2 linked regions of the Granulimonas faecalis genome follow. The protein of the gene in region 2 interacts with the protein of the main gene of each other region in a pairwise test. Links are inferred from orthologs where the notes say so. Each region holds a gene or a part of one and is shown on either strand. Other genes may lie near its edges.

Region 1 (9,639 bases), 460 kb from region 2 along the record:
CTCCTCCATGGCGGCGTCGAGGGCGTCGGGGTCCTTCTCGGTGGCCATGACCTGCTCGAGCTCGGAGATGCGCTCGCCCAGGTGCGCGATCTCGGTCGCGGAGGCCATGACCTCCTCGAGGGCCGAGCCGTCGCCGGCGAGCTCCGCCTCCTGCTCGAGGTAGCCCACGGTGGCGCCCCGGGCGAGGGTCACGGAGCCCTCGTCGGGCGACTCGAGGCCCATGACGATCTTGAGCAGCGTGGTCTTGCCGGCGCCGTTGGGGCCCACGAGGGCCCAGGACTCGCCGGCGTTGAGCTGGATGGTGGCGCCCGAGTAGAGGACCTGGGGGCCGAAGGACTTTGCGACCTTGTCGATGAGGAGGATCACGGGGCTTGTTCCTAGTCTTGCGTGAGGTGGATGGCGAAGCCCGCGACGGGCTCCTTGAAGTAGACGAGCTTGGTGGAGCCGTCGGGCAGCAGGACGCGGGAGGACTCGTCGACCTCGAAGCCGCGGGCGGCGAACCAGGCCTCGGCGGCGGGGATGTCGTCCACGTGGAAGCCGATGTGCCCGTGCTCGCCGCGGCCGCAGCCGCGCATGGTCTCCACAAGCGTGCCGCTGAACAGCGACACGGGGGTGTCGGTGCGGGGCAGGCCCATGAGGCGGGAGAAGGCCTCCGCGATGGAGGCGGCCTCGGCGTCGTCGGCGGCATTGACGCCCACGTGGGCGATGCGCAGGCCGAAGAGCTCTACAGGGTCCTCGCTGGGTCGTTCCATCGGTTTGTCCCTTCACCGTGTGCAGGCAGTACCGTCAAGTATATGCCAGCGCCCCGCGGGGCTGTCACCCCCGGCCGGAAACGCGGCACGACCGTGCAGGAGACGCGCACAATCGCGGTTTGTCCTCATCGACCCGGCAAGGATGCGGGGATATCCGGATCTCCCCTCACCCGGCGCTGCCCGACCGGGGGCGCCGGCTCAGCCCTCGAACAGGAGCACGAGGCAGCAGCCCACGTGGCACTCCACCTCTCCCCCGCCGGCGGCCTCCACCACGTTGGAGACGCCGAGGTCGTCCAGGGCGTCGAGCCACCGGTGGTCCAGCGGCCAGTGGAGGCCGCGCTCGGAGATGCAGGTGCCGTCCGCGAGGGGCACCGCCGAGACCGTGCGCCCCCTGCCCTCCACGCGCACAGAGGGCAGCCCCTCCGGCGAGAGAACCCAGCCCCGCCAGCCGTCGCCCACGAGGGCCACCGGGCGCCCGCTGTGCCGCCGCGCCACGCCCAGGACGCCCAGGCCGTGGTCGACGCGGCCGCCGGTGGCGCAGAGCAGGGTGAACGCCGGGATCGTCCCACGGGCGGCCGCGACGGCCTCACCCAGGGCGAACGCGGCCTCCAGGTCGGTCATGTCCTTCTCGCACGGGAGGGCCACGCGCTCCGGCACCGCCGAGGCGACCCACGCGAGCACGTCGGGCCCCGCGGAGTCGCCGTCCCCCACGAAGGCGTCCGGCACAACCCCGGCGTCGCGACACCACGCGGCGCCGCGGTCGGCCGCCACGACGTAGTCGGCTCCGGCGCAGCATGCGGCCAGCAGCTCGCGGGAGCAGGGCTCGGGCGAGCCGGCCACCACGGCCACCGAGAGGCGACCGGCCGTCACAGCGCCTCCAGCACCTCTCGGAGGGTGACGCCGCGCCAGCCGTCGGAAAGCGCCACGTCGGCCACGGCCTCCATGTCGCCGAGCCTGTGGCGGCTCGTGGGCCAGGTGAGGCCGAGCGTGGGGAAGCCCGCCCCGTGGGCCACGGTCACGGCGTGGAGGGAGTCGTCCACCACGAGCACCCGCGCGGGGTCGAGCCCGTAGTCGGTGGCCGCCGCGAGCCACATGCCGGGCTCGCTCTTGCTCGGGTAGCCCATGGACACGGAGTAGATCCGGTCGAAGAAGCCACGGAGCCCGTTGGCTCCGAGGCCGCACTCGACCTCGGGGAGCTCGGAGCAGCTAGCGACGGCCATGGGCAGGCCGGCGTCGCGCACCTGCTCCAGGAACTCCCTGGCACCGGGTATGGCCGGGACGTCGCTGGCGTAGTGCCAGTGGGCCCGCTCCATGACCTCGGCCTTGATCCGGGCCGGGTCCACGTCCAGACCGTTCTCCCTCACGAACATGGCCAGGCCCTCGTCGGCCCCCATGGTCTCGGCGCGGGCCTGGTGGGTCTGGGCGGCCTCCTCGCCGGCGTAGGCGGAGAGGACCTCGGGCAACACCGAGCGCCACATCCCCATGGAGTCGAGCAGGGTGTCGTCGCAGTCGAAGACTATGGCCTTGATGTCCACGGAAACCTCCCTCTTTCCAAGCGGTCCACCAGACTCTAGCGCAAGGGCGTCGCAGTGTTTATGGAGGGGGCAGCCGAGGGGTACAGTTATGCGTCGCACAGCATCGACGAAAGGAACGCCATGGCCCGCTACGACTACCGCTGCACCGAGTGCGGAACCGTCTTCGAGGTGGAGCACCCCATGGGCGAGCGCCCGGAGGTGGCCTGCCCGGCCTGCGGCGCACCCTGCGAGCGCGTCTTCGAGGCGAGCGCCATCACCTTCACCGGCTCCGGCTTCTACAACACCGACAGCCGCGACTCCTCGGGGTCGGGGTCCCACTCAACGTCGTGCGCCGGCTGCTCCGGCGGCGACTGCTCCGGCTGCCACTAGCGGCACCTACGGCGCCCGGCCGGGACCGGGGCGCCGCCTACCCCCGCCTGACGAGCCGGGCCGCGAAGTGCCCGTCGGGGCCGTCCGTGGCGGGCACGCTCGCGAAGTCGCCGGACGGGAGCACCCACCGGCGCACCATGCCTTGGAACGGCACCGGCGCCGCGGCCACGCCAGGCGCGCGGCCGCAGTCCTCGCGACGGAAGCCGCGGCCGGCGGGGCTGTCCAGGAATCGGTCGACGACGGCCGGGCCCTCCTCGTCCAGGACCGAGCACGTGGCGTAGACGAGGGTCCCGCCCGGGGCCACGCGTCTCGACGCCGCCTCGAGGATGCGGCCCTGGAGGGCCGGCAGGCCGTCGGGGTTGTCGGCGTCGAGCGCCGAGGGGTCGAGGGCCCAGGAAATCTCCGGGTGGCGGCGCATGGTGCCCGTGCCGGAGCAGGGCACGTCGCAGAAGACGGTGTCGAAGGAGCGGTCCAGCTCGCGGGGCAGGCCGGGGCCGTCGAGCAGACGGGCGTCCCAGGCCATGGAGGTGACGGACGCCTCCCAGCCGTGGCTCACGCGCTCCCGGGCCAGCTCCACCTTGGACTCGGAGAGATCCACGGCCACCACCTTGGCCGGGCCGCCCAGGGCCGCCGCGGCGTTCTCCAGGAGGATGGTCTTGGTGGCGCGCCCCTGCCCCACCTCGAGCAGCGCGGTGCCGGGAGCCGGTGCGCCGATGCGGCTCACCATCTGGGAGCCGAGGTCGCTCACCACCACGTCCACCGAGCCCACGAGGCCGCTCCGGGCCAGGGCGGCGGGCTTCTCGAGCAGGAACGACCCGGGCAGCGCTACGGGCACCGGCGCCGTGCCGCTCTCGCGCAGGCGCGTGTAGGCCTGGGCGGCGTCGCACACGCCGGTGTTGGCGGCGACCCACGCGGGGGCCGGCTCCAGCTGGGCCAGGGCCATGGCGGCCGCCTGGGGCGCCGGCAGCGAGGCGCACAGGCGCACGGCGAGCCAGGAGGGCATGCCGGCCACGAGGGAGACGTCGGCCACGGAGACGGGCACGCCGCCCGCCAGGGCCGCCGTCACACGCTCCCGGGCGCTCCGCACGCGGGGGCGGTCGCAGGAGACCACCTTGCGGAGCACGGCGTTGGCCAGGCCGGACGCGCGTCTCGCCACGGTGCGCACGAGCTCCACGCCCTGGAAGACGGAGACCTCGGGCGAGGTCTCGAGGTACATGACCTCGAAGCATGCCACGCGCAGGGCGTCGCGCACGCGGGGCTCGAGGTCGCGGGGGCGCCGCAGGTGGCTGTCGAGCACGGCGTCGAGCAGGCCGCGGCAGGCCGTGGACCCCAGCACGAGGCGGGAGGCCAGGCCGCGGGCCTTGAGGGAGAGCCGCGCCATCTCCGGGGCGGCGCGCAGGAGCTCGCGGGCGTAGGCGTCGCGACGGCGGGCCCGGGAGACCACGGCCAGGGCCACGGCGCGGGAGGGCGAGACCTCGGCCATCAGATACGCTCCCAGCGGCAGTCGGGGTCGTCGTGCAGGCCGCGGGCCCACTCGCCGGCGGCCATGGCGCGCTTGCCGTCGGGCTTCACCTCGAGCAGCTCCACGACGCCGTCGGAGCAGCCCAGGGCCACGCGGCCGTGCTCGATGCGCAGGTGCCCGGGACGGGCGCCGAGGCCGGCCACCGTGCGGGCGGCGAGCACGCGCATGCCGCGGCCGCCGGCCCTGAGGCGGGCGGGGGCGGCGTCGCTCGAGGCCAGCACGCGGCGGACGTTGGCCACGGCGGTGTCGCCGGGGTCCAGGCGCATCTCGGCCTTCTCCACCTTGGGGGCAAAGGTCACGAGGGACTCGTCCTGGGGCGTCCAGACGGCCTCGCCGGCCTCGACGGCCACGAGGGCGCGCACGAGGAGGCGTGCGCCCAGGTGGGAGAGCTCGTCGGTCACCTGGGCGCTGTTCTTGCCGTCGATGGGCACAGAGCCCGTGAGGCAGAAGTCGCCGGCGTCGAGCTCCTTGACCACACGCATGATCGAGACGCCGGCCGTGCGGTCGCCGGCCAGGATGGCGCGCTGGATGGGGGCGGCGCCGCGCCAGCGCGGCAGCAGCGACGCGTGGACGTTCACGCAGCCGAGGGGCGCGAGGTCGATGACGCCCTGGGGCAGGATGCAGCCGAAGGCGGCCACGCACAGGATGTCGGGCTCGAGGCCGCGGAGCCACGCCTGGGTCTCGTCGTCCATGCGGGTGGCCTCGCGCACGGGAAGGCCGAGGCGCGCGGCGCACGCCTTGACGGGAGAGGGGTCGAGGGTCTTGCCGCGGCCGCGCACGGCGTCGGGGCGCGTGACCACGCCCACGACGTCGAAGGTGGCGTCGAGCGCCTCGAGGGAGGGCACGGCGAAGTCCGGCGTGCCCATGAAGACGACGCGCATGGCGGCCCCCTACTCGGTCTCGCCGGGGCGGACGCCCTCGGCGATGGCCTGGCGGACGCGGGTGGCAGCACGGGCACGCGCGATGGGGCCGAGGTGGTCGAGCATCACGGTGCCGTGGAGGTGGTCGATCTCGTGCTGGAGGCAGCGGGCCAGCAGCGTGCCGTCGGCCTCGTAGCGCATGAGGTCGCCGTCGAGGTTCTGGGCGTGCACCACCACGTGGCGGGGACGCTCCACCTCCACGGTGACGCCGGGGAACGACAGGCAGCCCTCGGAGCCGGTGAAGGTCTCCTCGGACTGCTCCACGATCTGGGGGTTGATGAGGACGTAGGGGTTCTTCTTGGTGCCGTCGCCGTAGTCGCAGTCGATGACCACCATGGCCACCGACTCCCCCACCTGCGGGGCGGCCAGGCCGCAGCCCTCGGCGGCGTACATGTCGTCGATCATGCGCTCGGCGAGGGCGCGTACCTGGGGGGTTATCTCGTCGATGGGGCTGGCCTCGCGGGTGAGCACGGGGTCGCCCATGAGGACGATGTCATCAAGCATCGCATCTATATCGGCCATGGGTCTCCTCACGGTAGGTTTTCCACCCAGCATTCTACCCGGAGAGGGGGACCGTGAGCGGGGAGCTGCGAGGACGGGCGGCCGGCCGTTGGGAGCGAGCTTGTCGACTTGCCGCGGGCGGGCCGGAGGAGGGAGACCGGGATGTGCCCCCGTTCGACGGCGCGGCCTGAGAGGCAATCGAGATTTCCCCTCATTTTGCGGCGGAGATCGAGGGGAGATCTGGATTTGTCCTCACTCTGAAGGCCGACGGTGCGGACAAATCGCGATTTCCCTCACTTGGCGGTGAAAAACGAGGAGAAATCAGGACCTGTCCTCATCGGGATGTCGTTCGGTGCGGAGTCCGCGGCGGTACTCCGCACCGAGGGTGATTGGAGCGAGAAGTGACGTAGCCCACTCCGCAGTCCGACGATGAAAAATGCGGAGTGGCGTGGGCTGCTCCGCATTCTGGAAGGCGAACGTGAGGAGTGGCAATGGCTGCTCCTCACCACGGAAGCTCGGAGTGAGGAGTAAGGGCACACACTCCTCACTCCCCTGGCGAGACGGTGCGGAGAAGGCTGGCCCACTCCGCACGGCGGAGGAGAAACGCGCAGGGCGAGACGGGTCGCCGAGGACATAGGGCAGTCGATCGGAGACTGGCGGAGGATGCAGGGTCTCAAGTCGGAGGAGCTGGCCGACATGGCGGGCGTCTCGCGCTCGACCCTGTCGAGGCCGGAGAACGGCGATGCCTCCGTGAGCCTGGCCACGCTGCTCGACGTCTGCAACACGTTCGTGGTCACGGACCGCATCATCGACGCCGTGGACCCCTACGAGACCGACTGCGGAAGGGCGCGGGCGTCCCAGGGGCTGCCCCAGCGGGTGCGCAGGCTCACATGATCGGACGGTCCAACGGTCACCTGCATCGACCTTGGGGCGCCCGGCACGCCTCGATTGGCGGCGAGAAGGGCCAAGCGATCCCCCGCGGTCGAGTCAGGGGCCCATGGGGCAGGCCGCTTGAGGTCATGCCCCCTCGTTGGCAACGGTGCGCATGCGCTCGGTACTGACATAGCCGAGGGTTACCATGACCAGCGTGAGCCCAAGCACGACGGCCAGACCAGCCGCCGGCATGACTCCCGAAGCCAGGTCGCGCATGAGGTCGAGCTGGTAGGTGAGGGGGTTCACGGCAGCGATGACCTTGAGGAACACCGGGGCCTGGTCCAGACGGTAAAGCGTGGGGGCGCTGAACATGAGCGGTGTCATGAGAAGGCTCACCGTCAGGTCGCGGGTGCGGTAGGACGTGATGGCGGCCGTGACGACGCACCCCGCGGCCGACCAGAACAGGCCGCACAGGAGGGAGCCCGCCGCCAGGGCCGGCACATCGATCGGGGCGTTGAACCCGGTGACGACCTCTGCCACGACGACGATGCAGGCTCCCTGACACAGCAGCGTTATGAGCGGCACACAGAGCATCCCTGCGTAGTACCCGCCCCTCGACACCCCGCTGGCAAGCTTGAGGCAGCCAAGGGACCACTTTCGCTCGAGGGTCCAGCGGTAGATCACCTGGCTCATCATGGAGACCGCCTGCATGCCCACGACGCCGACTGCCAGAAAGGCCGTCATGGACGGCTCGGTGCGACCGTCGCTCGACGAGAGCGCGGTCACGACAAAGAGGCTGTAGAAGATCGGGTAGGCCAACAGCCCCGGTAGGCCGGCAACACTGGTGAGGCGTGCGGCCTTCACCTCAAACTGAACCGTGAGCGCAAAACCCCTGAGAAAATCGGCCATCGCCGTCACCGCCCTTCCCCGGCGCCCATACGGTCATAGGCCGCCTCCACGGCATCTCCCAAGGTTGACGCCGTGCGGACCACATCGATCACGCCGCCGAGCGACGCCGCCATGGACAGGAGGTCGGGGATGGGGCTTCCGGACGGCACCTCCACCTCCAATGCGTTGGCCCCGCCCAAGCGCGAACCGGCGACCCCCGCCTCGTCGTCGGCTGTCACCGGGCGGTCAAAGACCAGACGGACCGTGTCCATGGGAACGAACCGAGCAATGAACGCCCCCCTGTCTCCAGAGAACGCGCGGCGGCCTCCGTCGAGCAGGGTGATGTGGTCGACATCGTGCTCGACCACATCGAGCTCGTGGGAGCTCACGAGGACCGCGGAGCCACGGGTCGACCGCTCGCGCAGCACACCCATGAGGCCACGCTTCACCAAGGCGTCGAGCCCGACGAACGGCTCGTCGAGAATGTAGACGTCGGGGTCGAAAGCGAGGGTGCGGGCAAGCATAAGGCGCTGCTGCTCCCCGCCGGAGAGCTCCTCGGGGTCGCGCGGCGCTTTGTCCGAGAGCCCCACGGCATCGAGCACCTCGTCGGCGGCGCGGCGGGCAGAGCGGCCCGTCAGCCCACGAAGCCGCGCGCCAAGGAGCACGTTGTCATGGACACCTAGGAACCAGTCGATGACAAGCTTCTGGGCACACCAACCCACCCGGACGCCCGGGGAGCGCCCGACCCTCCCCGAATCGAGACGAGCCATGCCCAGAAGGGCGTGCATGAGCGTTGACTTCCCCGCCCCGTTGCGACCGAGCAACCCGTGGATGGAACCGGCGCTGATGTCGAGGGATACATCGTCGAGGGCGGGGCGCCCTGAAGCCCGATAGCTCACGGTCAGGCGTTCTGCCCAAAGGAGCCGACCATCAATGTGAGCCATGCTCCACATCCTTCCAAAAAGGACTAAAATCTCCAGTCCTTATGCAGTTAATGGTTAAAATGGGATTGTCTAGATAGAGTCTTAGTGCTTTTAAGGCTGCATCATCTCTTTTGGATGCAAGAACACCAGTTTCATAAAGAGTAAATCCTGGAGTTGAATAAAGAGGTTCTTCCGCATTAGAAGATGTTGTTGCATTTTCTAGGTCAGAGACAACCAGTGAATCCCATGTCTTGTTGACGAGGATGTTGTCAAACGACAAATCACACCAAGCAAACCCAGCCTCATGCAAGTGAAGTAATGCGACTTCTAAACTACCAATAATGATAGTCCAGCGGACTGCAAGAACTCTTGAGGAGAACTCAAGAAGTCACTTACTGCATTCCAATCGGAAAGAAGAGCACTCAGAACAATCTCGAGATTTGCATCTATTACTAAACTCCTAAGCTATGTTTAAGAACAATCTGAATCAAATCAAGAGTAGCCGAACTGGAAGGTATCAGCTTATAGACTTCCATCTTATAATTGCCGATTGAGAAGGTAACTTCATGCTATAGATGCCAATATTATTGGTTCTATAATCATTTAGCAATTGCGGCAACGACAGCAACGCCAAAGTGGCAGAGAATGGCCTATATTTGCCTCGGAAAGGAAGCGATTGACAGCAGCTCGCTCGACTGGGGTGCGGACATGGCCCACACAGACCACCCGCTACCATGAGCCCGTGTTTCAGAGCTCCAGCACCCGCTTTCTCAAAGGGAACATCTCCGGCACACGGCTCATCATCACTATCGACTAGACGTCTTTCATTGACAGAATCGAGATGGCCATGAATCCTCTCATCGTTGCCGAAGTGGCCGGCGCAGTCATTGCGATCGCCGTGTTTCTCAGGGGCGCTTACTGCCTCCTCGTCATAGGCGTGGCGGCGTACGACGAGATAAAGAAGAAGGACTAGCGCCTCTCCGAGAGGGCCGTGCCCGACTTTCCCGGGCACGGCCCCATCCATGTGCTACAGCGTCAGCAGCCCCTGATAGAACGCGCTCGGGAACAGGAACGTGCGCCCCCTGCCGTCGAGGAAGACGACGACCTTGCCCCGCTCGCGCTCGATACCGACCACCTCGCCGTAGCCGAAGGCTCGCTTCATTTTGCGTCCATGCTCCAGGCTGCCGGCCAGTTGGCCGGGTGCGGCAGCTCGTTCAGGGTCGGCAGGGAGTCAACGATGTCCAGCGTCTCCAAGGACACCGTAATGACCGACTCCACGAGGTCTACGATGTAGCGCGGGTTGTCCGGCGCGTAGAGGTTGGGGTCGTTGACGATGCCGCTCTTCTTGTCCACCTT
Region 2 (9,662 bases):
TGACGGCGAGCTCCCCGTCGTCGAGCTCGGACTCCTCGGCAAAGCCCATGTCGACGAGCTTGCGCGAGGTCACGGGCACGTCGTCGTAGGAGGTGTCGGAGAGGCGGGCCCGGCCGTCCTCGACGGTGACGGTGGCCTTCTCGCGGGTGAGGGAGTCGGCGTCGACGTCGTACTCGTCGATGTCGAAGGCGATGGCGGCGGAGGCGTCCTCGAGGGCCTTCAGCAGGCGGCCGGCGTCCTCCACAGAAAGCGAGCCGCAGAGGCAGGCGGCGGCGTCCTCGTCGAAGCCGTCGTCGGTCTTGCCGCTCACCTGGTAGACGGTACGGCCGCCCTCCTCGTCGGAGCCGTAGACCGACGTGATGCCGTAGGTGAGCCTCGCCTCGTCGTAGCCGTCGAGGGTGGCGTCCCAGAGCGACTTGAAGGCGGGGTCGCCTATGACGGACGTAGCGATGGACATGGTGCCGTAGAACGCAGTGGCCATGGGTGTTCCTTCCTGTGGGCGTGTGCTGGGCCCTACGTACCCGTTTGCCGCGCCGCACGACGGGGGCCGCCCGCGCGGCACACAAAGGCTTCCGCGCACGGGGTGCGGGCGGTGTAGGTGCGCGGGACGGCGATGGGTCCCGAGAGGCCTCCCCTACCCCCGGTGCGCCGCCGGGGCGTCGCCGCGCTCCGTGCCGGGGTCGTCGCCGATGGTGCGCAGGCCGTCGTCGGGGGCAGGGACGTCGTCGAACCAATACTTCCACTCCCGGAAGGGCGTGGCGCCGGTGGCCCCTGTCACCGCCTCGAAGGCGTCCTTGGGCACGAAGGTGCGCAGGCCCGCGCCAGAGACCGTGGTGAGGCGCACGCCGCCGGCGGCCAAGGCCTCCTCCACGAAGGCGAGGCAGTTGTGGGTCACGAGGTCGTAGGTGCCGGGCGCGGCCTTGACCCCCTCGGCGTAGTCGGCCACGGCACGGCCGGCCTTGGAGGGGGCCGTGAGGGCGACGGCGCAGTCCACGTGCTCGTTCCACCAGTTGCCGGGGTTGCCGTGGACGATCCAGCCGGAAGCCCGGCGGAGGGCGGCGAAGGTCTCCGGCTCCCGCAGGCAGGCCATGGACGCCGGGGCCTTGAGGGCGTTGCCCCGGCGGTAGTAGGAGTAGGTCATGAGGTCGCCCGCGGACGGCCCCACGGCGAGGATGGCATGGCCCTCGTCGAAGGCCGCCATGAGGTTGAAGAGCACGAGGAGCGTGTAGGAGCCCGCGGGCACCGGGGCCCAGTCGCGCTCGGGCACGGCCTGCTCGCGCTGCACCCGGCGGGCGTGACGGCGGGTGAGGTACGTGTCGACGGTTCCGAGGCTCATGAGGCCTCCCCCTTCCCCGTGCCGGCCGCGCCGGCGACGTGGTCCATGAAGACGCGGTAGTCGCACTCGTTCTGCTCGGCGTAGGCCTCGGCAAAGGCGCAGAGCGCGCGGTCGGCCGCGTCCGAGGTGCCGAGGTACCCGGCGATGGCCCCGCGGTCGCCGGAGCGCGCGTGGGCGCGGGCGAGGGTCCAGGCGCAGAGCTCTCCGTAGAGCGCGAGGGTGTCGGCGTCTATGGCGTCCAGGTCCACCGTGGCCTTCCAGTCCCAGAGCTGGCGCACGTAGAAGGAGCGGCCCGGGGCGCCGGGGACGGGGACGTCGGCCCAGCCGAGGAGCACGTCGCCGGTGGCCTGCATGAGGCGCTGGCCGCGCACCACGCGCTCGCCGCCCCGGTAGCGCGGCGCGAGGCCCGTGTAGCGCGAGAGGCACGACTCCCCGGCCTCCTTGAACTGCAGCACGAGCGGGTCGTCCACCTGGCGGCCGGAGAGGGCCACCACCCAGTTGCGCATACCCACGCTGCCCACGCCCACGACCTTGAGGGCGGCGCCCACGTAGGCGTAGCGGTCGATGAGCCCGCGGTTCTCCGGGGCGAGGGATGAGCGGTAGGCGGAGAAGAGCTCGGCGAGGGAGCGCGGAAACCGCTCTACGTCGCCCGCGGGAAGGAACCGGTCCAGCGGCACGATGGCGGGCGGGTCGAACACGATGCGCCGGTCGGCGCCCTCCCCTTCCACGAGCTTTCTGAAGGCACGGGAGTTGTCCTTGGCAAAGGCCGCGGCGAGGCCCTTGGCCACCTGGCGGCGCTCCTTCTTGGAGGCGTCGGCGGAGAGGGCGTCGAGGAGCCCCTGGACGTCCACGTGGGTGTGCCAGATGGAAAGCGCGCCTTGGTGGGCGAAGTATGCCATGGCCTCGCGGTAGGCCGCGGCGCAGGCGAGCGCGGCGTCGTGGGCGGTGGCCGCCCCGAACCCGCGGCTGCGGGCGCAGACGGCCACGCTCGAGACCATGCGCTTGACGTCCCACTCCCAGGGGCCGCGGGCCACCTCGTCGAAGTCGTTGAGGTCGAAGACCAACGCGGACTCCGGCGAGCGGTAACCGCCGAAGTTGCCGATGTGGGCGTCGCCGCAGGCCTCGACGATGAGGCCCGTGGACGGCGTCGTGGAGAGGTCCGCGGCCATGGGCAGCGCCGTGGCGCGGAAGTAGGCGAAGGGCGAGGCGGCCATGCGGCGGTGGCGCTCGGGGATGAGGGCCTGCAGGCGGCCGCGCTCCTGGGAGAGGATGAGGTCCAGGGCCGACGTGCGGTCGGGCACGACCTCCCAGCGGGCGAGAGAGCTCCTCGGGCAGCGCTTGCGCAGCGAGCGGCCGGTGTCGCGGGCCTCGACGAACCCGGAGAAGCGCCGGAGGGTGGCGTCGGGGATGGACGGCTCCGAGGAGCCGGCGAAAGGCGACGGCCGGTCGGGCTGCGTGCTGCGGGACTGTGCCATGGGGGCTCCTGGCTGCGGGTGCGGGTGCGGGTGCGGGTGCGGGTGCGGGTGCGGGTGCGGGTGCGGGTGCGGGTGCGGGTGCGCAGGGAGGGTACCCGGTTTGGCGGCGGCCGTGCGCCGGGGCCGCCGGCCAGGCGTGACAGCGGTGCCTGGCCCATCTGTCACTTCGCGTATTTCTTGTTTGATGTAATGGGCGCCGACTCGCTCCCTGCGGGCGAAGTTTGTCCCAGGTTCTCAAGGCCGATCCTCGGGGTCTCTCTGGACGTTTGGTACTTTTCGGTACATATCCTGATCTAAACCACCAAACGACATGCCATTTGGTGGTTTTCGGGGCCCCGCGGAGAGAAAAACCACCAAACGGCTGCGGGGCCGAGTTCACAGGGCCGGCCTCGACATGGCTGCGGACCATGCCGAGCAGTGCGCCCAACCGCTCCGCAGGACCCCACATGCCGCAGACGATACCCGCAGGCATGCCCGCCGCTGCGGCTGCGGTGTCGGCATTGCCAACCAAATTGACAGCTGCGAGCACACAATCGTGGTAGCTGTCTGCCCGTGATCAGACACCGGCAGGCAGCCTTTTGAGTGTCAAGGACGAGGCCATCGGAACGCACCGAGCTCCCTAGCGACGCGACGATGATGTTGGCACCCAGAATCGCTTGGCGGGCGGTTCGCCGGTTGCGAAGGCGCAGGCCATGGCGTCTTCAGGTCCACAGAGCTGAGCACGCGGTGGGAGTCGCAGAGGGTGAGGGCCGTGGAAGTGTCATCACCCCTTGTCCTCTTCTTTCTTTTCAGCAAACTCTGCCATGTCTTCCAGCCCAGTGATGTCACAGGCATGCGCGACGACTCGTGCGTGGGACAAAAGTGTCCGGGTGTTGGGACAGGGTGTTGGGACAGGGCAGACGGGCGCCCTCTAGGGTCCCCCTGCTACGCCGGTGTGGCGCATGGTCTTGATGAAGGGGGACGGTCTCACCCTGCAAAGGGGGCTTGCGGCCGAAAAGCCCCCTTTAAGGGGCCCATGGACCAACGGGGGCTTGGTACTCCCCCTCTAACGGAGGAATGGGACAAGGGCCTCCAACAGAGGCGCCCTAGAGGGCGTGCCTGTGCCACGCCCACCCTACAGGGCGGCTGCGACGCACCGGACGCAGACCGCACACCCCCCCCCGCCATGGCAAAAGCCCCCACGGCCGGCTTGCGGCCACGGGGGCTCTCCTCAAGGTCATGGTGCGCCCAGGCGGATTCGAACCGTCGACCATCGGTTTAGAAGACCGGTGCTCTATCCACTGAGCTATGGGCGCGTTATCTGGACCTTGCAGCTCCAAACAGCGCCCATTCTACCCCTAGAGCAGCAATTCTGCTATCTGCACAGCGTTGGTGGCGGCGCCTTTCCGGATCTGGTCGCCGCAGCACCAGAACGTGAGCGAGTTCACACCCTCCGGCGCCGAGACGTCCTCGCGGATGCGGCCCACGTACACCAGGTCCTGGTCGCTCGTGGCGAGCGGCATGGGGTAGAGCTGCCCTGCCGGGTCGTCCACCACGCGCACGCCTGGGGCCTGGCGCAGCACATCTCGGGCCTCGTCGGGCGTGATGGGGCGCTCGAACTCCACGGTGATGGACTCGCTGTGGCTGCGGGCGATGGGCACGCGCACGCAGGTGCAGTTCACGCGCAGGTCGGGGTCGTGCATGATCTTGCAGCCCTCGTTCTGCATCTTCATCTCCTCGGAGGTGTAGCCGATGCCGTCGAAGCCGCCGATCTGCGGGATGAGGTTGTAGGCCAGCTGGTAGGCGAAGGCGCGGGGCTCCGGCATGGGGGTGCCCTCCACGATGGCCTGGTTCTCGGCCTCCAGCTCCTCGATGCCGGGGAGTCCGGCGCCGCTGGCGGCCTGGTAGGTGCTGCAGACGATGCGCCTGGCGCCCGCCACGCGCGACAGCGGCGCCACGCACACGAGGCCGATGATGGTGGCGCAGTTGGGATTGGCCACGATGCCGTGGTTCCAGGCCACGTCCTCGGGGTTGATCTCGGGCACCACGAGGGGTACCTCGGGGTCGAGCCGGAACGCGCTGGAGTTGTCCACGCACACGGCGCCGGCGGCGACCGCGTGGGGCAGCAGGGCCTCCGCCACGGGGTTGGTGGCGGCGCCCAGCACGATGTCGACGCCCTCGAAGCTCTCGGGGGTGGCCTCGGTCACGCGCAGGAGACGGCCGTTCCAGCACATGTCCGTGCCGGCGGAGCGCTTGCTCGCAAGGAGTCTCAGCTCGCCCACGGGGAAGTCCCGCTCCTCGAGGCACTGCAGCATCTGGGCCCCAACGGCGCCGGTGGCGCCGAGGATGGCGACGTTCTTGGGTTCGGGCACCGCCCTCACTTCCCTTCGTTCACCACGAACGCCTCGTACACCACGGCCACGGTGCGCTCGAAGTCCTCGTTGTTCACTCCGATGATGATGTTGATCTCCTGGGAGCTCTGGGTGATCATGCGCACGTTGATGCCGGCGTTGCCGAGCACCCCGAGCAGCCTGCCCGACGAGCCGGGGCGGGAGCTCATGTTGCGGCCCACCACGGAGACCAGAGCCAGCTTGTCGACCACCTTCACCTGGTCGGGCTGAAGCTCCTTCTGGAGGTCGGCCACGATGGAGTAGATGGAGTCCTTGACGTCGGCTCCGTTCACCACCACCGAGAACGAGTCGATGCCCGTGGGGATGTGCTCCACGCTCACACCGTAGCGCTCGAACACCGAGAGGGCCCGACGCATGAAGCCCACGGCGTCGCTCATGTGCGTCTTAGCGATGTAGACCGTGATGAAGTCGCGCTTGCCCGCGATACCCGTGATCACCGGGTCGTCGGGGCTCGTCTCCACGCGCTCGCGGATGATGGTGCCCTGGGCCTCGGGGTCGTTGGTGTTGAGGATGGCGATGGGGATGTTGGCCTCGCGCACCGGGAAGATGGCCTCCTCGTGGAGCACGTTGGCACCCATGTAGGAGAGCTCGCGCATCTCGTCGAAGGTGATGCGCTCGATGGTGCGGGGGCGGTCCACCACGCGCGGGTCGGCCGTGAGGAAGCCCGAGACGTCGGTCCAGTTCTCGTAGAGGTCGGCCGAGAGGGCGTTGGCCAGGATGGAGCCCGTGATATCGCCGCCGCCGCGGTCCAGCAGCTTGATCTCGCCGTCGCAGGTGGCGCCGTAGAAGCCGGGCATGACGAAGCTCCCGCGGCGCACCACGAGCTCGCGCACGCGATCGGCCGTGCGCTCGAGGTCGAGGGTGCCGTCGTGGTGGAAGACGATGGCGTCGGCGGCGTCCACGAACGGCAGGCCCAGGTACTCGGCCATAAGGTGCGCGGTGAACCACTCGCCGCGACTCACCACGTACTCCGGGGAGTCGTCGGCCAGGCCCTCGCGGAAGTCGCGGAACTTCTCGGCCACGGGCCAGGTGAGGCCCAGCCCCTCCTTGATGGCGAGGAAGCGCCCCTCGATGTCGTCGAGGAGGTCCGAGCAGTCCACGTGGTAGTCGCGGTGGGCGTTCACGAGGTAGAGGAGGTCGGTGACCTTGTTGTCGCCGGCAAAGCGCTTGCCGGCCGCGCTCACCACGACGAAGCGGCGGGCCGGGTCGGCGTCGATGATGCGCTTGACCTTGGCGAACTGCTCGGGGCTGGCGACCGACGAGCCGCCGAACTTGGTGATCTTGATCATCGGGCGATGGTCCTTAGCTCTCGGGGGCTCCGGCCCCTAGTCGACGTCGGCCACGGCGGCCATGAGGGTGGCGGGGTCCTCGGCGAGGAGGGCGTCCGCCAGGGCCGCGGCCTCGGTGGCGGAGAGGCCGCCCACGGAGACGTAGCCGGGCGCGACCTCCACGGCGGTGCCGGGGGTGTCGGCGGGGAGCGCGGCCGCGGTGCGGAAGACGTAGTCGGCGCGGAGCAGGCCGGGCTTCCAGGACAGGGTCTCCCCCGTGGGGTAGACGGGCCGCTCGCCGCCGGCGCAGTCGACGAGGTCCTGCACCATGGCGTTGCCCGTGGGCAGCGCGCCGGCGCCCTGGCCGTAGAACTTGAGCGGGCCCACGGTGGTGCCCACGAGCGTTGCGATGTTGAAGTTGTCGGGCACGTTGCCCTCCACCGACGCCAGGGGCAGGAGCACCGGCTCCACGCAGGCGGCGTAGCCGTCGTCGTCGCGGGCCGCGCGGGCCATGAGGCGCACGGCGTAGCCCAGGCCGGCGAAGGTGTCGAGGTCGGCCTTGGTGAGGTTCCGGATGCCGTGGACCGGGATGTCGCGGCGGCAGAGCGTGCCGAACGCCACGGTGGAGCTGATGATGCACTTGTTGGCGACGTCGATGCCGTCGATGTCCGCCGACGGGTCGGCCTCGGCGTACCCGAGGGCCTGGGCCTGGGCGAGCACGTCGGTGAACTCGGCCCCGTCCTTGGCCATGCGGTCGACGATGTAGTTGGACGTGCCGTTGAGGATGCCCGAGATGCGGTCGATGCGGTCGATGCGGCGCGCCTTCTCGATGGAGGCGATCCAGGGGATGCCGCCGCCCGAGGTGGCCTCGATGAAGAAGCCCACGCCGGACTCCTCGGCCTGGGCGCAGAACTCCGGTAGGAACGCGGCCACCACGGCCTTGTTGGCCGTGACCACGTGCTTGCCGGCGGCGAGGCTCTCCATGATGAAGGTGTGGGCCGGCTCGAGGCCGCCCATGGCCTCCACCACGCACTCGATGGAGTCGTCGGAGACGATGTCGGCGAAATCGTAGGTGACGCGGGGGTCGTCGTAGGTGCCCGGGAGGGTGAGGATGCGGGCCACCTCGAGGGAGGGGGCGCGCGAGTCGACGATCTCGATGACGCCGCCTCCCACGGTGCCGGCGCCGAGAAGGGCGATTCTCATCTCTGTTAATCCAATCTTTCGCGGCCATCGCCCCTCGGCGACCCGCGGGGCGGCTCCGCTACCATGGGCAGAACCCTGCACCGCTCGACCGAGGGGGAGTCTCGATGGATTCGTTCTACCACAGCACCCGTTCTCTGCTCGAACCCGTAACAAGCAAGCAAGCAATACTGGCGGGCATCGCACCGGACGGCGGGCTCTACGTGAGCGACGGGGTGCTCGCCTCCCCCCTCGACCTCGAGCCGCTCTGGGCCGGCGACTACCCCTCCCGCGCCCGGCGCGTCCTCGGCCACCTGCTGCCGGACTTCACCGAGCAGGAGGTGGCGGGCTGCGTGCGCCGCGCCTACGGCGACACCTTCGACGACCCGGCCGTGACGCCCGTGACCCCGGTGGGCGACGACTGGCTGCTGGAGCTCTTCCACGGCCCCACGAGCGCCTTCAAGGACGTGGCGCTGCAGATGCTGCCCCAGCTCATGGGCCAGGCCCGCGCCGGCGACGGCCGCGACGTCATGATCGTGTGCGCCACCTCCGGCGACACCGGCAAGGCGGCGCTGGCGGGCTTCGCCGACGTGGAGGGCTGCGGCGTCTGCGTGTTCTACCCCGACGGCAAGGTGAGCGACGTCCAGCACCTGCAGATGGCCACCCAGGCCGGCGGCAACGTGGCCGTGTACGCCGTGCGCGGCAACTTCGACGACGCCCAGGGCGAGGTCAAGCGCATCTTCGCGGACCGCGACCTGGCCGTGCGCCTGGCCGGGGAGGGCGTGTTCCTCTCCAGCGCCAACTCCATCAACGTGGGGCGCCTCGTGCCGCAGGTGGTCTACTACCTGGACGCCTACGCCCAGCTGCTGGAGCGCGGCGCCGTGGCCATGGGCGACGAGGTGGACTTCTACGTGCCCACCGGAAACTTCGGCGACGTCCTCGCCGGCTACTACGCCAAGCGCCTGGGCCTGCCTGTGGGGCGCCTCCACGTGTGCTCCAACGCCAACGACGTGCTCTGCGACTTCCTGGCCACCGGCACCTACGACCGCCGGCGCCCGTTCCACAAGACCATCTCGCCGTCCATGGACATCCTCGTGTCGTCCAACCTGGAGCGGCTGCTCTACTTCGCCTCCGACGGCGACTGCGAGCTCGTGGCCTCCCTCATGGCCGACCTCGCCGAGAAGGGCGCCTACACCGTGCCCGCCCCCGTCATGGACGCTATCCGCTCCACCTTCTCGGGCGGCCGCGCCACCGACGACGAGTGCCGCGGGACCATCCGGCGCACCTGGGAGCGAGACGGAGTGCTGCTCGACCCCCACACGGCCGTGGCCAAGACCGTGCTCGACGCCCAGGAGCCCCAAGGCCGCGCGCGCGTGGTGCTCGCCACGGCCAGCCCCTACAAGTTCCCGGCCGAGGTGCTCGCCGCCCTGGGCGAGGACGTTGCGGGGCTCGACGGCTTCGCCGCCATGGACCGTCTGGCCGCGCTCACCGGCACCGAGCCGCCGGCGCCCCTCTCGGCCCTCCGGGACCGCGCCGTGCGCTTCACCGAGGTCGTGGACCGCGACGCCATGGGCGCCGCCGTGGAGCGCGCTGCCGGGGCCGTCTTCCCCGCGGGGGCGTGACGGTGTCGCGCGACCGGGTCTCCGTCTGGGTTCCGGCCACGTCGGCCAACCTGGGCGTGGGCTTCGACTGCCTGGGGCTGGCCCTCACGTTGGGCAACCGCTTCACGTTCGAGCGGGCGGAGGAGAGCTCCTTCTCCGGCTGCGAGCCGCGGTTCGCCAACCCGGGCAACCTGGCCTACACGACCTACCTCGAAGCCTCGCGGGCCCTCGGCGTCAAGCCATCGCCCGTTGCCCTCTCCTGCGAGACGGGCATCCCGCTCTCCGGCGGCCTGGGCTCCAGCTCCACGTGCATCGTGGCCGGCATCGCCGCGGCCCACGCCTTCGCCGGCGTGGAGGTGGACCGCCGGCGCCTCGTGGAACTGGCGAGCGAGCGGGAGGGCCACCCCGACAAC

What was found.
Region 1: the proteins of OR600_RS06445 (region 2) and def interact in binary tests that used the Escherichia coli proteins (3 or more experiments, as listed by UniProt). The link is inferred for Granulimonas faecalis from one-to-one orthologs.

Annotation. Positions count from the first base shown.
Region 1 is NZ_BQKC01000001.1:962,646-972,284, reverse strand. The notes cover bases 3,845-6,820. They hold def (peptide deformylase), read right to left. Parts: upstream 5,621-6,820; coding sequence 5,069-5,620; downstream 3,845-5,068. Other genes in these bases: OR600_RS04355 (ABC transporter permease), read right to left, coding at 6,617-6,820; OR600_RS04360 (helix-turn-helix domain-containing protein), read left to right, coding at 6,152-6,493; fmt (methionyl-tRNA formyltransferase), read right to left, coding at 4,139-5,059; OR600_RS04375 (RsmB/NOP family class I SAM-dependent RNA methyltransferase), read right to left, coding at 3,845-4,139. In the rest of the region: ribosomal protection-like ABC-F family protein, read right to left, coding at 1-366; OR600_RS04395 (VOC family protein), read right to left, coding at 378-752; OR600_RS04390 (thiamine diphosphokinase), read right to left, coding at 951-1,622; OR600_RS04385 (HAD family hydrolase), read right to left, coding at 1,619-2,287; OR600_RS04380 (FmdB family zinc ribbon protein), read left to right, coding at 2,408-2,656; more of OR600_RS04375, read right to left, coding at 2,694-3,844; more of OR600_RS04355, read right to left, coding at 6,821-7,291; OR600_RS04350 (ABC transporter ATP-binding protein), read right to left, coding at 7,387-8,304; OR600_RS04345 (hypothetical protein), read left to right, coding at 9,131-9,256; OR600_RS04340 (hypothetical protein), read right to left, coding at 9,311-9,445; OR600_RS04335 (type ISP restriction/modification enzyme), read right to left, coding at 9,442-9,639. UniProt on the Escherichia coli protein: Removes the formyl group from the N-terminal Met of newly synthesized proteins. Requires at least a dipeptide for an efficient rate of reaction. N-terminal L-methionine is a prerequisite for activity but the enzyme has broad specificity at other positions.
Region 2 is NZ_BQKC01000001.1:1,420,223-1,429,884, forward strand. Bases 3,161-6,159 are described here. They hold OR600_RS06445 (aspartate-semialdehyde dehydrogenase), read right to left. Parts: upstream 5,172-6,159; coding sequence 4,149-5,171; downstream 3,161-4,148. Other genes in these bases: OR600_RS06450 (aspartate kinase), read right to left, coding at 5,168-6,159. Also shown: OR600_RS06425 (hypothetical protein), read right to left, coding at 1-481; OR600_RS06430 (hypothetical protein), read right to left, coding at 635-1,336; OR600_RS06435 (DUF2252 domain-containing protein), read right to left, coding at 1,333-2,811; more of OR600_RS06450, read right to left, coding at 6,160-6,490; OR600_RS06455 (homoserine dehydrogenase), read right to left, coding at 6,527-7,672; thrC (threonine synthase), read left to right, coding at 7,777-9,270; thrB (homoserine kinase), read left to right, coding at 9,273-9,662.